2 linked regions of the Shumkonia mesophila genome follow. The protein of the gene in region 2 interacts with the protein of the main gene of each other region in a pairwise test. Links are inferred from orthologs where the notes say so. Each region holds a gene or a part of one and is shown on either strand. Other genes may lie near its edges.

Region 1 (6,004 bases), on a different replicon or contig from region 2:
GAGGCCGGAGACGAACCCCTCGTTGAAGTGCCGCGCCAGCGCCTTGATGCCCGGGATCTGGCCGCCGTGAGTGTGCCCCGAAAGCTGGAGGTCGACGCCGGCCTCGGCGTGCCGCGCCGCCCCGGGCGGCCGGTGCGCCATCAGGACGACGGGGGCATCCTTGGGCGCCCCGGCCAGCGCCGCGCCGATGTCGGGGGCCGTCAGCGCGAAGCCGAAAGCGGCGGCATCGGTGATGCCGGCCAGTACCAGCGAGCGGCCGTTCTGGCCGATCACCACGTGCTCGTTCATCAGTACGCGCATGCCGAGGTCCTCGAAGGCGGCCATCCAGGCGGCGTGGCCCGAGTAGTATTCGTGGTTGCCGGTGATGGCGAAGACGCCGTGCCGGGCCTTAAGCCCCCTGAGCGGCGCCACGTCGGTGGCGCGCCGGTCGGCCGGGCCGTCGGCCTGATCGCCGGTCAACAGGATGACATCGGGATCGAGCGCGTTGGCCTTCTCCACCACGGCTTCGACCCACGGCGCCGCGAACAGGCGGCTGGCGTGCAGGTCGCTGATCTGCACCAGGTTGAGGCCGTCGAGCTCGGCCGGCAGGCCGGGGATGGCGATGTCGAGGGTGCGCACGTCGGGCACGCGGACGGCCTGCCACACCCCGAACGCCGAGAGGACGAGCGCGGCGACGCCGGCGCCCAAGGCCCAGCCGACGCCGGAAACCGAAATCCCCGCCGAAAGGCCCGCCTTGGCGGCCAGCAGGAGGACGACGGCGGCGAGATCCCTGAGCAGCAGCAACCCCGCCAGCAGAATGAAGGCGCCGAACAGCCAGCCGACGGCGATCAGCACCGGGGCGGGAAGTTCCGGCGAGGCCAAGCTGCCGAAGAACGTGCGCACGACGAGGTGCTGCTGGGAGATCGCCAGCAGGGCCAGCGCCGCCAGCCCCTTCCAGGCCGGACCGACCGGCAGCGGCAGGACGAACCGCCAGGCCACGTAAAGGAAGATGGCGAGGGGAATCACATGGAAGATGATCATGGTGCTCAACGGGACTTTGCGAATGGCCGGTCCCTTCCATCGGTTGGCGGCGGGGGGATGGGCGCGGACAGACGCCCGCCCGAGATAAGCAGATCGGGCGGGGTCTTGTCCATGGCGAGGGTCGGCGCAACGCGCCAACGGCCGGGCACGGAAAAGGGGAGAAGGGGCATCCCCCCGCTCCCTCCGTCCGCGGGAGTCAGGCCGTCAGGCCATTGGGCCGAAGAGGGGACAAGCCCGGATGATGGAGCGGCCAGCCTCGAGGCCGGCGCCGCCGGTGGCCAGCCATTGCACCATCGGACGCGCGCGTTTCGCGTCGCTGGTCGAACGCATCCCAATCCTCCGCTTCTTTTGGATGATGCCCGACCCACGACAGGTCGAGCCCTCCGCACGGGTTGGGCCTTAAGCTAATCCCGCTCGCCCCCGGCTGGCAAACGGGGGAGAGGGAATCGCGCCTACTCTGCCTCGTCCAGCGCGGCGTGGGCGGCGAGCCAGGCTTCCTCGGCGGCCTCCAGCGCGCTTCGCGCCTCGGCCATGGCGATCTGCAGCGCGGTGACGCGCTCGGGCGCCCGCGCATAGGTGGCGGGGTCGGCCAGCTCGGCCTCGAGGCGCTTCTTGCACTCGGTCGCTTCAGCCAGGCGTTTTTCGGCCTGCTGGGCGGCCCGTCTTAGGGGGGCTGCGTCGGCGCGCGCCTGGGCGCGGTTGCGCCTCGCCTCCTTGCGGTCGTTGGCCCCGGCCTCGCCGTCGCCGCGCCGGTTGGCCCGGCGCTGTTCGGCAAGGTGGCGGGCGTAATCCTCGAGGCTGCCCTCGAAGGGGGCGCAGGTGCCGTCCGCCACCAGCCACAGGCGGTCGCACACCAAATCGATCAGGTGGGCATCGTGGCTGACCACGATGACGGCGCCGTCGAAGCCGTTCAGCGCCTCGACCAGGGCCTCCCGGGCGTCGACGTCCAGATGGTTGGTCGGCTCGTCCAAGAGCAGCATGTGCGGGTCGGCCCGGCTCATCATGGCGAACAGCAGGCGGGCCTTTTCGCCGCCGGAGAGCGAGGAAACCTTGACGTCGGCCTTGTCCTGGCCGAAGCCGAAGCGGCCGAGATGGGCGCGCACCGCCGATTCGCGGGCATCCGGCATGAGGGCGGCCAGATGGCTGAAGGCGGTGCCGCCCATGTCCAGCTCCTCGGCCTGGTGCTGGGCGAAATAGCCGATGCGCAGCTTGCCGGGCCGGCGCAGCGTCCCCTCCGTCACGTCGAGCCGGCCGCTCAACAGCTTGACCAGGGTCGACTTGCCGTTGCCGTTGGCGCCGATCAAGGCGATCCGGTCGTCCATGTCGATGCGCAGGTTGAGGCGGGAGAGCACCGGCTTTTCCGGCACGTAGCCGACGGAAACCCCGGTCAACGCGATCAGCGGCGGCGGCATCGGCTCGGGGGCCGGAAACTGGAAGGCGGTGGTGTGCTCCTCGATGACCGCGGCGATCGGCTCCATGCGGGCCAGCATCTTGAGCCGGCTTTGCGCCTGCCGGGCCTTGGTGGCCTTGGCCCGGAAGCGGTCGACGAAGGCCTGGATGCGCTTCTGCTCGGCGACCTGGCGGTCGCGCATCCGGGCCTCGCGCACCAGGTTTTCGCGGCGCACCCGCTCGAAGCGATCGTAGTTGCCGGCATAGCGGGTCAGCGTGCGCTCGCTCAAATGGGCGATTTCCTCGGCGACGCGGTTGAGCAGCCGGCGCTCATGGCTGATCACCAGAAGGGTTCCCGGCCAGGCGGCCAGATAACCCTCCAGCCACAGGGTGGCCTCGAGGTCGAGGTGGTTGGTGGGCTCGTCCAGCAGCAGCAGGTCGGGCCTGGCGAACAGCGCCCCGGCCAGCGCCACGCGCATGCGCCAGCCGCCCGAGAATTCCTGGCAGGGACGAGCCTGGGCCGCCTCGTCGAACCCCAGGCCGGACAGGATGGCGGCGGCCCGGGAGGGCGCGGAATGGGCCTCGATGTCGGTGAGCCGCGTGTGCACCTCGGCGATGCGCAGCGGATCGGCCGTCGTCTCCGCCTCGATCAGCAGGCGGGCCCGTTCCTCGTCGGCGGCCAGCACGGTTTCCAGCAGGCTCGACGGGCCGTCCGGCGCTTCCTGGGCGACGCGGCCCACCCGCGGCCGCCCGGCCAGGGTGACCGACCCGCTGTCGGGGGCCAACTCGCCGGAGATGACTCGAAACAGCGTCGTCTTGCCCGAACCGTTGCGTCCGACCAGGCCCACCTTGTGGCCGGCCGGCACGAACAGGCTGGCACCCTCGAAGAGGACGCGCCCGCCAAGGCGTAGCGTGAGGTCGTTGATCGTCAGCATGGCGGCGTCATAGCACGCCCCGGCCCGCCGGAAAACCACGCCTGTTTCGGCCTATTTTGGGGACACCATACTTAATTCGATTTCATCACTCGCCGCACGAGGGGTAACGTCTTTTGCGAATTAAGTATGGTGTCCCCAAAATAAAAGTATGGTGTCCCCAAAATAAACACCGGCTCCGCCCCACCGGCGGAGAGGGCAGGGTGGCCGCCTTTGCGCCCCCTCGGCGGCGGATGGGACACTTGCGTCGCGCCCACGATCTGTCTATAAGGCGCCGGCTCCGAGGGGAGCCCGATGCCCGCGCCCACGCAAAACGGGAAACCGTCGGGGGGCGGGTCTCTTGAGGGAATGTCAGAGAACAAACGAAGCTATTGGAGGATTTTAGGGCATGGCTGTCGAACGGACTTTGTCCATCATCAAGCCGGACGCCACCCGCCGGAACATCACGGGCCAGATCGTCGCCCGTTTCGAAGAGGCGGGGCTGCGCATCGTCGCCCAGAAGCGCATTCACCTGACCCGCAAGCAGGCGGAAGGCTTCTATGCCGTCCACGCCGAGCGGGCCTTCTTCAACGACCTGTGCGACTACATGTGCTCCGGCCCCATCGTGGTGCAGGTGCTCGAAGGCGACAACGCCATCCAGCGCAACCGCCAGGTGATGGGCGCCACCAACCCGGCCAACGCCGAGGCGGGGACCATCCGCAAGGATCTCGGCGTCAACGTGCAGGAGAATTCCGTGCACGGCTCCGACGCCCCGGAAACGGCGCGCGACGAAATCGCCTATTTCTTCGCGGCGACCGAGCTGGTCGGCTGACCTATTCCGCCGCCGCCCCTTCAAGCGGCACGGCACGTCATCGAAACCCCGTCCCGGGCAACCGGGGCGGGGTTTTCGTTCCCGCGCCACGTCACGCCGTCGCCGAACGCACGCAGTTGCGCCCTGACAGCTTGGCGCTGTAAAGCGCGGAGTCGGCCTGCTGCACCAGATCTTCCGGATTGAGTTGCGCTGACGGCACCAGGCTGGCCACGCCGAGGCTGACGGTGACGATGCCCGTGGGCGCATCCGCGTGCGGCAGGGCCAGCGCCCACACCCCCTGCTGGATGTGGTGGGCGGTTTCCAAGGCGTCGTGCCCGCCGGTATTGGGCAACAGCATGACGAATTCCTCGCCGCCGTAGCGCACCGCCAGTTCCCCGGCCCGCCGCCCCGCCTGGGCCAGCGCCCCGGCCAGCGCCTGCAGGCAGCGGTCACCGGCCGGATGGCCGTAGCGGTCGTTGAACTTCTTGAAGTGGTCGACGTCGAGCATGATCAGGGCCAGCGGCGTGCCGGCGCGTTGTCCGCGTTTCCATTCCTGGGCCAGCATGCCATCGAAGGCGCGGCGGTTGGCGATGCCGGTCAGTCCGTCCGTGTTGCTGAGCGCCTCCAGCCTGGTCTTGGCGTCTTCCAGGGCGGCGGTGCGCTCCTCGACGATGGCTTCAAGCTCGCGGTTGCGCTCGTGCAGGCAATTGATCGGGTAGACCTCGTCGTCGCCGCTTGCCAACAGCTGATAGGGGATGGAGATGCCGCTGTGCGCAATCTTCCACTCCCCGTCTTCACGGCGGAAAACCAGTACCAGCCGCGCCGTCTCCCTGGATAGAATGGAATCGGGGATGGGCAGGTGAATGTGGAAAAAGGCGGTGGTGACGACGACGTCCTCGCTCAAGTCCTGCGTCGAGAGGTCCAGCATCTCGATGCGCAGACGGCCGGGCACCTCTGCGAAGTCCTTGCGGGTGATTCGCGCCCAGTGCTCGCGGTCCTTGACGAGGAAATCGCCGCCGCCGGTGTAGCCGCTGAAATTTTCGCTGAAGCGTTCCGTCAAGAGATCGTCGCGCGCGGCGTACATCTCGATGTACTCATCGAACAGGGAACGGATGAGGTCCTGGCGTTTCTGGCGCATAGGATTGTGATTTAATCGGGATGACCAATAAAACAAACGACAATACTGCCTGAGAATAGCAGTTTTCGCGACGTGGCAGAATTCCAGATGACGCCGATGACGGCCGCCAGGGATCTGCGGCGATGGGATCAAAAGGGAATCGGCAAGCCGGAAGACGAAGATCGGGAACAGATAAAGAATCGAGCAGCCGAAAAACGGCATGGCCGAACGGCTGGTTTCGTCGCGCCAGACGCCGGTCACGGTTTCCGTCTTCCGAAGCCATGGAGACTCGCGCACGGCCTCGCGGCGGTTCAGTACGTCACGACCCGCCGGTAGAGATGCCAGGTCGCATGTCCCAGGACCGGCAAAACGACGGCGAGGCCGACAAAAAGCGGAAGCGCCCCGAGCAACAGGGCGGTCGCGACGACGAGGCCCCAAATCCCCATGGTCAGCGGATTCGCGAGAACGGCGCGGATCGACGTTCTGACCGCCACCGCGACCGGCACGTTGCGATCCAGGATCATCGGGAACGAGACCACGCTCAGCATGAAGACGATGGCGGCGAAGACGAAGCCCACCCCGCAGCCGACGACGATGAGCGCAAAGCCCGCCGGCGTGGTCAGGACGGTGTCGGCGAAGTCGGCCACCGAGTCGGGCAGGGTGCCGATGATCTCGGCATAGAGGACCCAGGCGGCGGCCAGCCAGACGAAATAGAAGAGCATCAGCAGCAGCCCGAGGGCGACGATGCCGCCGAAC
Region 2 (6,539 bases):
GGAATAGAGGAGCGCGGTGGCCTGGGTGATGCGCAACAGCCGGAGGTAATCCATGCGATCGACGACGGTGCCGGCGATCAGGCCGAGAATGATCATCGGCGCCGCCTCGGCGATGGCGATGCCGCCCAGCCAGGCGGTGGATTCGGTCAATTGCCAGGTCAGCCAGCCGATGGCGATGCGCTGCACCCACACGCCGACGTTGGAGGCGGCGATGCCGGCAATGTAGAAGCGGTAGTTGCTGAGGGCGAAGAGGCGCCGGAAGGTCTCGAAATTGGCGGGCAGCCGCATGGCGACTCTCCGCCGCCGGGGGGCGGCGATCAGATGTGAATGGCCCGGCCGGCGACGGCCAGCGCCGCCTCCTTGAGGGCCTCGGCGAGGCCGGGGTGGCCGTGGGCGCTGCGCGCCAGATCCTCGGCCGAGCCGCCGAATTCCATGGCGATCACCGCCTCCTGGATGAGGTCGCCGGCCTCGGGCCCGACGATGTGCACCCCCAGGATGGCGTCGGTCTTGGCGTCGGCCAGCACCTTGACGAAGCCTTCCGTCTCGGCGTTGCAGCGGGCCCGCGAATTGGCGGCGAAGGGGAACTTGCCGACCTTGTAGGCGATGCCTTCTTCCTTCAGCACCTCTTCGGTGCGCCCGACGCCGGCCACCTCGGGCCAGGTGTAGACGACGCCGGGGATGGCGGCATAGTTCACATGGCCCTTCTGGCCGGCCAGAATCTCGGCCACCGCCACGCCCTCGTCCTCGGCCTTGTGGGCCAGCATCAGGCCGCCGATGACGTCGCCAATGGCGAAGATGCCGGGCACGCTGGTCTGGAAATCGCCATCCACCGTCACGAAGCCGCGCTTGTCCGTCGTCACGCCCAGTTTTTCCAGGCCCAGGCCCTCGGTATAGGGGCGCCTTCCGACGGCGACCAGCACGACGTCGGCGTTGAGCGTTTCGGCGCCGCCGCCGGCCACCGGCTCGGCCGTCAGCGTCACGCCCTTGGCGGACGATTTCGCCCCCGTCACCTTCATGGAGAGCCGGATGTCGAGGCCCTGCCTTTTCAGGATGCGGGCGGTCTGCGCCGCCACCTCGCCGTCGAGGCCGGGCAGGATGCGATCCAGGAACTCGACCACCGTCACCTGGGCGCCCAGGCGGCGCCACACCGAGCCCAGCTCCAGCCCGATGATGCCGGCGCCGATGACGATCAGCGACTTCGGCACGCGGTCAAGCGCCAGGGCGCCGGTGGAGGTGACGATGCGCTTCTCGTCGATCTCGATGCCCGGCAGCGGCGCCGATTCCGAGCCGGTGGCGATCAGGATGTTCTCGGCCGTCAGGGTCTGCTTCTTGCCGCCCTTGCCGGGATCGACGACGACGGTCGAGGAATCCTTCAGGCTGGCGGCGCCGACGACGCGGGTGATCTTGTTCTTCTTGAACAGAAAGTCGACGCCCTTGACGTTCTCGGCTACCACCGCGTCCTTACGCTTCATCAGGACCGCGAGATCGAGCGAAACCTTGCCGGCGTTCACGCCGTGAACAGCGAGACCTTCCGCAGCCATCGCGTAGTGGTGGGAGGATTGCAGCAGCGCCTTCGAGGGGATGCAGCCGACGTTGAGGCAGGTGCCCCCCAGGCTGGCCCGCTTCTCCACGCAGGCGACGGAAAGCCCAAGCTGGGCGGCGCGGATGGCGGCAACATAGCCGCCCGGCCCGCCGCCGATGACGATGAGATCGAACGCTGTTTCACTCATGAGACCGTTCCCCTTTTCCCTCCCGTCATTCCCGCGCAGGCGGGAATCCAGGACGACGGTCGGGACTGGACTCCCGCTTGCGCGGGAGTGACGAGACAATACAAAGGCGGTTTAAACGTCCAGCATGATGCGCGTCGGGTTTTCGATGCAGTCCTTGACCCGCACCAGGAACGACACCGCCTGGCGGCCGTCGATCAGCCGATGGTCGTAGGAGAGCGCCAGGTACATCATCGGCTTGGCCACGATCGAACCGTCGGCGAGCACCACCGGACGCTGCTGGATCTTGTGCATGCCGAGCACGGCGGACTGCGGCAGGTTGAGGATCGGCATCGAGTTGAGCGAGCCGTAAACGCCGGCATTCGAGATGGTGAAGGTGCCGCCCTGCAACTCGTCCAGGCTGAGCGCGCCGTCGCGGGCCTTCTTGGCCAGGCTGGCGATGGTGGCCTCGATCTGGGCGAAGGACAGCGCATCGGCGTCGCGCACCACCGGCACCACCAGGCCTTCCTGCAGGCCGACGGCGACGCCGATGTCGTAGTGGTTCTTATAGACGATCTCGTCGCCGTCGATGGCGGCGTTGACCACCGGGAACTCGCGCAGCGCGGTGACGCAGGCCTTGATGAAGAAGGACATGAAGCCCAGGCGCACGCCGTGCCGCTTCTCGAAGACGTCCTTCACCTGATCGCGCAGCGCCATCACCGCGCTCATGTCGGCCTCGTTGTAGGTGGTCAGCGTCGCCGCCGTGTTCTGCGAGGCCTTGAGGTTCTCGGCGATGCGCTTGCGCAGGCGGGTCATGCGCACCCTCTCCTCGCGCGGACCGGCCGGGCGCGGCGGGAACTGGGCGCCGCCCGCGGCCGGGGCCGGCGCGGCGGCCGGAGCCTTGGCGGCGGGCGCGGCGGGCGCGGCGGCCGGCTTCGGCGCCGGCGCGGCCGGGGCTTCCTTGCGGACCTCCAGGTAGGCCAGGACGTCGCCTTTGGTCAGCCGGCCGTCCTTGCCGGTGGCCGGGATGGCGGCGGGATTAAGGCCGCTCTCCTCGATCAGCTTGCGCACCGCCGGGGCCAGGGCCGCCTCTGCGGCAGCGGGCACCGGGGCCGGTTGCGGCCGGGGCGCCGGGGCCGGCTCGGCCTTGGCCGGCGGCGGCGCCTTGGCGGCGGCCGGCTTGGCCCCCCTGGCCGCGGCGGCACCCTCGGCGATGGTGCCGAGCAGCGCGCCCACCTCGACGTCGGAACCCGCCGCGACGACGATCTCGGAAAGCGTGCCGGCAGCCGGTGCGTTGACTTCCAGCGTCACCTTGTCGGTTTCAAGCTCCAGCAGCGGCTCGTCGGCGGCAACCGGATCGCCGACCTCCTTGAACCATTTGCTGACCGTGGCTTCGGTGACGGATTCCCCCAGCGTCGGCACCTTGATCTCAGTCGCCATGACTTCCCCTATACTCTTGCTCACTATGCATTTGGCCGCCCCGCCCGACCGGCGAACGGGGCGATCGAAAATCGTCGACGGCCGTTAAGCCCCCTTGCCCTTCTTTTTGGCCCCATCGCGGCGACCCGCCAGCGGTTCGGCCGACAGGGCCCGTTCCACCACCGCGGCCTGCTCCTTGACGTGGATCTTGTGCAGCCCGGTGGCCGGCGACGCCGCCTCGGCGCGCCCGACGTAAACCGGCAGCGCCTGCCGGCGCTCCAGCTCCTCGTGGATGCAGACCAGCTTGGGGAAGACGAAGCTCCACGCCCCCATGTTGGCCGGCTCCTCCTGGCACCACACCACCTCGGCGTTGGCGTAGCGGGTCAGCTGGTTGACCACCGTCTGGCGCGGCCACGGGTAGAGCTGCTCGATCCGCACCAGGGCAACGTCGTCGATCTTGGCCTCGCGGCGCGCCTGCAACAGGTCGTAATAGACCTTGCCGGTGCACAGCACGAGGCGGCGCACCTTGTCGTCGGCGACCAGCGGTTCGGACTCGGGAAGCACCCGGCGAAAGCGGCTGCCCGGCCCCATGTCGGCCAGCGCCGAGACCGCCAGCTTGTGGCGCAGCAGCGATTTCGGCGTGCAGATCACCAGCGGCTTGCGGAAGTTGCGGTGCAGCTGGCGGCGCAGCACGTGGAAATAGTTGGCCGGCGTCGTGCAGTTGACGACCTGCATGTTGTTCTCGGCGCACAGCTGCAGATAGCGTTCGGGCCGGGCCGAAGAATGTTCCGGCCCCTGCCCCTCGTAGCCGTGCGGCAGCAGCATGACCAGCCCGCACAGGCGCAGCCACTTCGATTCGCCCGACGAGATGAACTGGTCGATGATGACCTGGGCGCCGTTGGCGAAATCGCCGAACTGGGCCTCCCACATCACCAGCGAGTGGGGCTCGGCCAGCGAATAGCCGTATTCGAAGCCCAGGACCGAGGCCTCGGAAAGCGGGCTGTCCAAGACCTCGAAACGGGCCTGCTCGTCGCGGATGTGGTTGAGGGGCACGTAGCGCTCCTCGTTTTCCTGATCGACGAGAACGGCGTGGCGCTGGGAAAAGGTGCCGCGTCCGGAATCCTGGCCCGACAGACGGACCGGCTTGCCTTCGACGAGCAGCGAGCCGAAGGCCAGGGCCTCGGCGGTCGACCAGTCGATGCCCTGGCCGGTTTCGACCATCTGGCGCTTGGCGGCAAGCTGGCGCAGGATCTTGGGATTGACCGCGAAGTGTTCGGGCGGCTGGCCAAGGGCGCCGCCGACCTCGCGCAGGGTCTTGAGATCGACCGAGGTGTCCTCCTCGCGGAACTCGTCCTCGCCCTCCATGTTGACCAGGCCCTGCCAGCGGCCCTCGAACCAGTCCGCCTTGTTGGGCTTGTAGGTCTGGGCGGCGTCGAATTCGGCCTCCAGCCGCCGGGTGAAATCGGCCACCTGGGCCTCGGCCTCCTCGTCCTTCAGCACGCCCTCGCGGACCAGCTTGGCGGCATAAATCTGCCGGGTCGTCGGATGCCCGCCGATGGCCTTGTACATGATCGGCTGGGTGAAGGCCGGCTCGTCCGCCTCGTTGTGGCCGTGGCGGCGGTAGCAGAACATGTCGATGACAACGTCGCGGTTGAACTCCTGGCGGAACTCGGTGGCGATGCGCGCCACGTGGACCACCGCCTCGGGGTCGTCGCCGTTGACGTGGAAGATCGGCGCCTGGACCATCTTGGCGACGTCGGACGGATAGGGCGACGAGCGCGAAAAGCTGGGGCTGGTGGTGAAGCCGATCTGGTTGTTGACGATGAAATGGATGGTGCCGCCGGTGGTGTAGCCCTTGAGTTCCGAAAGGCACAGCGTCTCGGCGACCAGGCCCTGGCCGGCGAAGGCGGCGTCGCCATGCAGAAGCAGGCCCATGATCTGGCCCCGCTCGCGGTCGCCGCGCTCGGTCTGCTTGGCCCTGACCTTGCCGACCACCACCGGGTTGACCGCTTCCAGGTGCGAGGGGTTGGCGCACAAGGACAGGTGCACGGAATTGCCGTCGAAGACGCGGTCCGTCGAGGTGCCGAGGTGGTATTTGACGTCGCCCGAGCCCTGGACGTCCTCGGGCTTCGAGGCATGGCCCTGGAATTCCGAGAAGATGGCGACGTAGGGCTTGTGCATGACGTTGGCCAGCACGTTGAGGCGGCCGCGATGGGGCATGCCCAGCACCACCTCGCGGATGCCCAGCTGGCCGCCGCGCTTGAGGATCTGCTCGATGGCCGGGATCATCGCCTCGGCGCCGTCCAGCCCGAAGCGCTTGGTGCCGGCGTATTTGAGGTGGAGGATGTGTTCGAACCCTTCGGCCTCGACCAGGCGCTCGTGGATGGCGCGCTTGCCGCGCAGCGTGAACTGGGTCTGGTTGTGGATGCTCTCGATGCGGCGCTGGATCCAGGCCTTCTCGTCGGGGTCCTGGATGTGCATGAACTCGACGCCGATGGAGCCGCAGTAGGTTTCGCGCACCACGCGCAGGATCTCGCGCATGGTGGCCGTTTCGAGGCCTAGCACGTAGTCGATGAAGATCGGCCGGTCCATGTCGGACTCGGCAAAACCATAACTTTTGGGCTCCAGCTCGGGATGGAAGGTCTGGCCTTCCAGCCCCAGCGGGTCGAAGCGCGCGATCAGGTGGCCGCGCACCCGGTAGCTGCGGATCAGCATCAGCGCGCGGATCGAATCGAGCGTCGCCGCCCGCACCTGGCCGGCGTCGAGCCGCCCCTCGGCGGCCGCCACCGCCGGCGCCGCGAAAATGGCGGCACCGCCGCCGTTGCCCCCATTGCCGCCGTTGCCAACCGGCCGTGGCGTCCAGCTCGCCCCTCTGATCGCCTGGGCGACGGCGCGGCCGTCCTCCTCCAGGTCGCCAAAGAAGGCGACCCAACTGGGATCGACCGAGTTGGGGTTCTCCAGATAGCGGGTAAAAAGATCGGCGACGAATTCGGCGTTCAGCGGATTGATGAAGGAGTCAGCAGTCGACGACATGGTTCCTCGAAGGCGCAGTTTACCGCCGCGCCCTCTCCCTCCGTTCGGATCAGGGGGCAGCCTCGCCCCGGGTGGGGCACCCCACAAGATGGGGTCGCCCACCGTCGTTGACTACCCCCGCCCAGTCCTTCGCAAAGGGATGCCGCCCCCGTCGCCGAAAGCGGCCTCCGCAAGTCCCCTACATTTTGAGCAGGGCCTTGGTCGCCTTGAGCAGCTTGTTGACGCTGGCCACCGAGGCGTCGAAGGCCTTCTTCTCGTCCGCCTTGAGGTCGATTTCGATGATCTTCTCGACGCCGCCGGCGCCCAGCACAACCGGCACGCCGACATAGATCCCCTTGAGCCCGTAGGGACCATTGCAATAGGCGGCCACCGGCAGCACCC

What was found.
Region 1: the proteins of ODR01_RS00805 (region 2) and ODR01_RS09555 interact in binary tests that used the Escherichia coli proteins (3 or more experiments, as listed by UniProt). The link is inferred for Shumkonia mesophila from one-to-one orthologs.

What each region holds. Positions count from the first base shown.
Region 1 is NZ_JAOTID010000004.1:279,448-285,451, reverse strand. What follows is about bases 909-3,882. They hold ODR01_RS09555 (ABC-F family ATP-binding cassette domain-containing protein), read right to left. Parts: upstream 3,345-3,882; coding sequence 1,473-3,344; downstream 909-1,472. Other genes in these bases: ndk (nucleoside-diphosphate kinase), read left to right, coding at 3,730-3,882; ODR01_RS09560 (hypothetical protein), read right to left, coding at 1,225-1,350; ODR01_RS09565 (metallophosphoesterase), read right to left, coding at 909-1,020. Outside these bases: more of ODR01_RS09565, read right to left, coding at 1-908; more of ndk, read left to right, coding at 3,883-4,152; ODR01_RS09545 (diguanylate cyclase), read right to left, coding at 4,244-5,269; ODR01_RS09540 (DUF2189 domain-containing protein), read right to left, coding at 5,560-6,004. UniProt on the Escherichia coli protein: Genetic data indicate it may be involved in ribosome assembly or function.
Region 2 is NZ_JAOTID010000001.1:182,370-188,908, forward strand. What follows is about bases 3,031-6,539. They hold ODR01_RS00805 (2-oxoglutarate dehydrogenase E1 component), read right to left. Parts: upstream 6,159-6,539; coding sequence 3,231-6,158; downstream 3,031-3,230. Other genes in these bases: odhB (2-oxoglutarate dehydrogenase complex dihydrolipoyllysine-residue succinyltransferase), read right to left, coding at 3,031-3,146; mdh (malate dehydrogenase), read right to left, coding at 6,337-6,539. In the rest of the region: ODR01_RS00790 (MFS transporter), read right to left, coding at 1-288; lpdA (dihydrolipoyl dehydrogenase), read right to left, coding at 318-1,730; more of odhB, read right to left, coding at 1,842-3,030. UniProt on the Escherichia coli protein: E1 component of the 2-oxoglutarate dehydrogenase (OGDH) complex which catalyzes the decarboxylation of 2-oxoglutarate, the first step in the conversion of 2-oxoglutarate to succinyl-CoA and CO(2).